One region of the Sphingobacterium tenebrionis genome, then DNA from elsewhere that is predicted to be linked to it. Evidence: riboswitches for the same ligand, from Rfam matches in the RefSeq annotation. Region 1 holds a riboswitch; the other holds the start of a gene.
The links. Region 1 has a riboswitch for S-adenosylmethionine ahead of VJ786_RS14855 (5-oxoprolinase). Riboswitches for the same ligand answer to the same signal wherever they lie in the genome.
Positions count from the first base shown of each region.

Region 1 (3,380 bases):
TTGCATTTTGTATACCTTGTGCCTGTTCAGGGCTTTTCTGCGCATTATAGTTCAATGCAGACATCATCAAAGGAATGGCTGCAGAAACAACCCATTGTGTTTGATTTTTATCAATCCCTAATTTTTGGGAAATACCTTCAACGGCTTGAGAACCAATCCCGCCGGAAATTAAATCTGTAATGTTCATGTTTTAGTTTATTTTTTGTTAATAAATATTACATTTATAAATCAAATATAAAGCCAAATACATATCATGAATAAAACCCGTCTTTTATTTTTTACATGCTGTACATTTTTGTTTACAGCCTGTCAAAACAACCAACAAAAAGAAGAGCCGGCGAACGTTGAAGAGATCAAATTGAATGCAGATATTGCCAAATCTATTTTTTCCTTACCTACCCATTGTTTACAGATCGAATATCCGAATAAATTAGGCCAGGTTATCGGATCGGATGCCGATCTTAAAACCCCAAAATCCTTACGGCCGGTTTTCTATGGCTGTTTTGATTGGCACTCTTCGGTTCATGGCTATTGGTCGATCGTCAAGTTGATGAAAGAATTCCCGGAATTGGATACCGATGGTGCCATTAGGAAGGTATTGAATGCCCATATTACACCGGAAAATGTACAGGTTGAAAAAGCCTTTTTTGAAGATAAGAACAACCTGAATTTTGAAAGGACCTATGGATGGGCATGGTTGTTCAAACTGCAGGAGGAGTTACATACCTGGGAGGATGCCGACGCCAAAAAATGGGAACAAGCCCTACAGCCATTAGTGGATCTTTTGGTACAGCGTTACATGGAATACCTTCCAAAACTGGTCTATCCTATCCGAGCAGGACAACATGATAATTCTGCATTTGGACTATCCCTTTCCTTAGATTATGCTAAAACAGTTAACAATCAGAATTTTATAAAAAGCATATCTGAGAATGCAGAGCGTCTTTACCATCAGGATAAAAACTGTAACCTGGCTTATGAACCTTCCGGATATGATTTCCTATCCCCTTGCTTAGAAGAAGCCTTTCTGATGAGCAAGATCATGGAGAGTTCGGCCTATGATGCTTGGTTGAAGACTTTTATGCCCGAACTTTATGATAGCAGCTTCAAGCTTGAACCTGCCATTGTAAAAGATCGAACCGATGGAAAACTGGTGCATCTGGATGGCTTAAATTACAGTCGTGCTGCCTGTTTGAAAGGTATTGCCTTAAAACTTCCAGCACTAAAACACCTGAACCAAATAGCACATGCGCACGTTGCTTTCTCCATCCCAAATATATCCAAACAGGATGATTATATGGGAACACATTGGCTGGGTACTTTTGCCCTTTATGCGCTATCTATAAAATAAGTGAGCTATCTATAAAATAAGTGAATAGTTATTAAAAAAACGGCAGTAAGTCGTTGACCTACTGCCTATAGAACATGTTATGCATCCAGGGGAACTAATTTATTAGCCTCGAGGCGGACGGCCACCCGCTGGATTTGCGTAAATCCATCCAAACTATGGATAATTGCAGATAGATCTATGCCTCGTTTAGAGAGAGTCGTTAATAGTGCACTGCGAAAGGCAGTTTTACTGCTCCCCCAGTTAGATTGTACTAAATCATTGTTCAATACCACCAATTCTTGGGTACTGTAATGGTGGAACTGCTCCACTAAGTGTTGTTGAAATTCTTTTGTGTTTGACATACAATTCTTGTTTAAAAATTAAACCATCCTTGCATCCAGAAATTTTGGGGTGTTGTTCCTTTTCGTTTATTTTGGTAGGAAACCCGTATTATTTCACCACCGCGGTGTCTACACTCGGTTGGTATTGCTTTTGCAATTCTGAATACTCTACAAAGTTAGTAGATATTATTGGGATTTCAAAAAAATTTTTTTTTTGATTATGGTATGGGTATAAATGCGTCATTGCGAGGAGGCACGACGAAGCAATCTTCCCGTCATTGGGAGGAACGAAGCAATCTATGGACTTTGTCATCCTGAGCATCGTCGAAGGATCTGTACGAGTATGTCATGCTGAGCGAAGTCGAAAGATCTGTACTGGGTACCAAACGTAGATGCTTCGACTTCGCTCAGCATGACATGAAGGAAGATTGCTTCGTTCCTCGCAATGACGAGAAAGGTCAAAAATCTATCATCTATCATCTATCATCTAAAATCCCCCTACTTCTTCTCCGTAAAATAAAACTCCAACGTCTTATCCTCAGACCTTAATTTTAATTCATAGCTTTCCTGAGATTGAATCTTAACCAATTTACCAGTTTCCTCAAAATCCACCTGATCCATATCCTTGGAAGGTTTATGATTACTGCTCATATGTTTATTCAATGCCACCACAATATTACCATTCTGATTATTCAGCACCTTAAACCATCCGAAACCCGCCTTTCTAGCCACTCGTTCACCCGGTTCCATCTGCTCATATCGACCATAATACATATCCCCTGCCTTTGGTTCTTTCAAAAGTGCGGTATATTCCGCAGGAATCGGTTTAGCTGGTTTTAATGAATCATAAGCCATATAGCCAAAGAATCCGACCACAGCCAGCATCATGATATAGCCAAAAATTGTAGGCTTCATGGTATGAGGAGCAGCGGGCACCAATTTTTCTTTTTCCAAAGCAAAGACTTTCATTTCGTTCGTCCATTTACTTTTTGAAATCCTCTTATTCGTAGTGCTATCCAAATAAACTGCTCCTGCTTTCTTGGTATATCCGGTAAAGAAAGCGGTGGCTGTATAATTTCTATAATACACCAAAACCATCGGATTATTACCGTTAACCGGATTTACTAAATGATCTGCAGCAAATGCAGCTTCCTCTAATTGTCTTACTGATATAAACATATTAATGATTTTATGATTCGCTTCCTAAAGGTAAACCACATCAATTGTTTATACTAAGAAAGGCTTTGTTGAATTATATAATTGCGCAAACCAACCCACCCACAGTCCTAATACACAAACACTTATCGATCCTCTTTCAAATAATCCAAAAATTGGGAAGGTGTAAATCCTGTACTCTTTTTAAATGCCTTGCTAAAAATACTATGGGAAGAAAACCCACTTACTTCCGCCAAATAGCTGATTTTATATTGTTCGAATTTAGGTTCGTTTTTGATCTTTTCAATAATATATTTAATCCTTAAGCCATTGATATAATCATTGAAATTCATCTCTTTATAGGTATTGATCAGTTTGGAAAGGGTAATGGTATTCGTTTCCAAGTGGCTCGCCAAATAAGAAAGGCTCATTTTAGGATCGGTAAACAATTCTCCTTCCTCAAACAATCGAAGTTTTTCCAAAAGCCTAATACTTCGCTCGTCTGGCTCTATTGGTTCTACAGGTTCTGAAGCATCAATTTCCACTGCAGGTTT
Region 1 is NZ_JAYLLN010000046.1:25,130-28,509, reverse strand. It holds gene VJ786_RS14865 (DUF937 domain-containing protein) at 1-187, opposite strand, end outside; gene VJ786_RS14860 (DUF2891 domain-containing protein) at 254-1,351, shown strand; gene VJ786_RS14855 (5-oxoprolinase) at 1,429-1,692, opposite strand; SAM-I-IV-variant riboswitch at 1,750-1,843, opposite strand; gene VJ786_RS14850 (hypothetical protein) at 2,170-2,850, opposite strand; gene VJ786_RS14845 (helix-turn-helix domain-containing protein) at 2,973-3,380, opposite strand, start outside.

Region 2 (3,380 bases), on a different contig from region 1:
TGTCGTTACGCTCAAATTCACCATGTACCAATACATCGATATCCAATTGCTCTTGTAAACGGATCGTTCTTTCTGTTTCTTCAGCAATTTCTTTATCATATTGTTCTTGGGAAATAGCACCTTTTTTCAAGTCAGCTCTCCATTTACGAACATCTTTAGTTTGTGGGAAGGAACCGATTGTCGTAGTTGCATAGTCAGGAAGATTGAACTTCGCTTTTTGCGCTTTTTTACGATCGTTGAATTTAGAAGTACGTGTAGCGTCTTCATCAGTGATGTTGCTTACACGGGTTTTAACTTCTGGTTTGTGGATCAATGGAGAAGTACGGCGGCTTTCGTTTGCTGCTTTGTTGGCTTCGAAACGTTTTTGTGTTGCTGCATCTACTTCACCTTCTGCCAATACCGCTAAGTCTTTTACTTCAGCTAATTTCTGTTTAGCGAACGCTAACCAGTTTTTAACTTCCGCAGGAAGAGACTCTTCGTTGTTTTCGTTGTCCAAGTCAAAAGGAACGTGCAATAGAGAAGAAGAAGGAGCAACCCATACACGGTCTTTTCCTAATTTCTCAACTGCTTGGTTGATTTTTGTCAAGGATTTTTCGTAATCATTTTTCCAAATGTTACGGCCTTCAACCACCCCTAAGGAAAGGGTTAGGTTAGCAGGAACTTTCGCTAATATAGAGTCGAGTTGATCTTCACCACGAACTAGATCCAGGTGAAGCGCGTGTACAGGAAGTGCCAAAGCAGTATCTTCGTTGTCACGTAATGCCTCGAAATAAGTTGCAACGATTAATTTGATGCCTTTAGCTGCTGCTGCAAGTTTTTCGAAAACACTTGCGTATAGCGCACGGGTAGCATCGTTGATATCCAAAGCTAAGAAAGGCTCGTCGATCTGTACGTATTGAGCGCCAGCATCAGCCAATTTTGCTAAGATTTCTTCGTAAACAGGTAATAAAATATCGATAAGATCGATACGGTTGAATCCAGCTTCTTTTTCTTTACCTAATAATAAGTAAGTGATTGGGCCGATGATCACCGGTTTAGTTTCGATACCTTGTTGTTTTGCTTCATTGTATTCGCTTAGGAATTTCTCTGAAGTCAATTTGAATTCTTGGTTTTTAACGAATTCAGGAACGATATAGTGGTAGTTTGTATCGAACCATTTGGTCATTTCCATAGCGGTCACATCGACACCACCTTCTTGGAAACCACGAGCCATCGCGAAGTATAGGTCTAAGTTATACTGGCGATCGATTTTGTTCAAAAGGGAGTTGTAACGAGCAGGGATAGCGCCTACAGTTAAGGATAGGTCTAATACTTGATCGTAGAATGAGAAATCGTTAGAAGGGATCAAATCGATGCCTGCATCTTTTTGAGTCTTCCAATTGCCTTCACGGATTTTCAGTCCAGCTTGCAATAATTCTTCCGCGCTGATTTTTTTTGCCCAGTAAGCTTCATTAGCTTTCTTTAGCTCGCGGAACGCGCCCACACGTGGGTAACCTAAATTGTTCGTTAATAACATAAAGTATTGTACTTAATTAATTTTTACTAAAGTCGTTTGCTAAGAGAAGGCTCCTAAGGATTAGTGAGTCCAGCTTATCGTTCCTCTTTAGAGGTAGAATGTAGCACCTTGTCAAGGGACAGGTTGCTAAGGCTTCATCGGGTCTAGTCCCTCTGCCTTTCTCTATAAGCGGTGCTAAGGTAGGGATAAGATTTTATATTAACAAAAAAATATTTCTATATCTTTCATTTATCCCCTGCTAAAACAGAAAAAGCCCCCAGCTTTTACACCAGAGGCTCTTCATGCTATTACTTAATAAATATTTTACCTTTTTACTTAATATGGTATCTGATACCGGTATAAAACATTCTTCCTACTATCGGACCCCAAACTAAATTCGTGTCGAAATTAGCTCCAAACGGGTTGTCATGTGCCAAGATCGGATCTTTTTGGAAGTAGTTGCTCAGGTTCTCACCACCAACATACACATCAAAATTCTTGTTCTTTCCAAATGTTCTGCTCACCTGAGCATTCATCGTAACATAAGCATCTGATTCCGTTGCCAATTGATACGCCTCTGGATTACCTACCGTACTTGGAAGACGTTTCTTGCCCACCACATTCAAGGTATAATCAAAACTCCATCCCGAATGTAGGTTGTAGGCCAAGTTCATGAATCCACGGTGTTTTGCTGTCAATGGTTTCTGTAATTTTCCGGAAGTATATTCGGTCTGTACATCCAACATACGGTATGCAAAACGTGCTTCGAAGTGCTGTGCCGGCATGAAACGGAATTCTGCCTGAACACTGTTCGAATAGGATTTGCCATCCAGATTATAGAATGCTACTTCTCGTGGGTTTTCGAAATCAACCACGACCTGGTTTTGGAAGTTGTTGTGGAACAATTCTAACGATAAGCCAGACTCACGACCGAACAATTGGAAGCTTTGGTCAAATGTAAAGCCTGTATTCCAAGAAACCTCTGGTTTTAATCCATAAGCTGCTTCACCAGACACCAATTGGGCCAAGTCTTTAATAGTACGGCTGGATGCAAAAATACCTAAGTTCTCTGCAAAAACATTCGCTGTACGTTGTCCACGTCCTGAACTGATGCGGAAAGTGGTTCCTAAGATAGGCTCATAACGCAGTACCGCCCGTGGTGTGGTGAACCAACCATATAGGTTATTGTAATCCTGGCGGATACCCAATACCGCATCGAATTTCTCCGAAGGGCTAAAGGTATATTCTAAGAATGCACCCGCAACCGATTCTTTTCTTCCGAAGTTATAATCGTAATCATTTGTGCTGTTCACACGGCTTAACTGCTCATCCATATCATCATATTGGATGGATGCACCCACTTTGTATTTATGGGTCACATCGGAAATGATATCCTGGAACAATAAGTTGGCATACATGGATTTCTGCTCACTGTCGTAAGCATTCAATCCGAAGAAACTTTCCTGTTTATAGCGGCTTGCTGATAATTGTAGACCGATACTACGATGTTTGTTGGTCGGGAATACATAACCTAGTTTACCAAAACCTTCAATACGCTCGTTTTTGAAGCCCAAGCCATATTGGTTGGTCGTAAACTTGTCGGTGTCTTCATTGAAATCGATCTGTCCACCAACACGGTCATCATGTAGGAATTTTACCCCAAATTGTGCAATGACACCTTTTCCATTTTCATAATGCCATCTATTGATACCGGAGAATAGGTTTCCAACCGGCATATCCCTAAATCCATTGTCGCTGAAGTTCATCTTCTTATTGTACATGAAGTTGTCATGCAGCAACAATCCTACTGACCATTTTTCGTTCAGGTGGGTAGCAACATTCAGGTTGATATCCGTACGGCCCATATTATTGGCGTAGGCATTGA
Region 2 is NZ_JAYLLN010000029.1:18,782-22,161, forward strand. It holds gene metE (5-methyltetrahydropteroyltriglutamate--homocysteine S-methyltransferase) at 1-1,516, opposite strand, end outside; SAM riboswitch class I at 1,588-1,687, opposite strand; gene VJ786_RS11760 (TonB-dependent receptor domain-containing protein) at 1,828-3,380, opposite strand, start outside.
Region 2: linked by a shared signal. The riboswitch ahead of metE (5-methyltetrahydropteroyltriglutamate--homocysteine S-methyltransferase) and the one ahead of VJ786_RS14855 (5-oxoprolinase) in region 1 are both predicted to bind S-adenosylmethionine.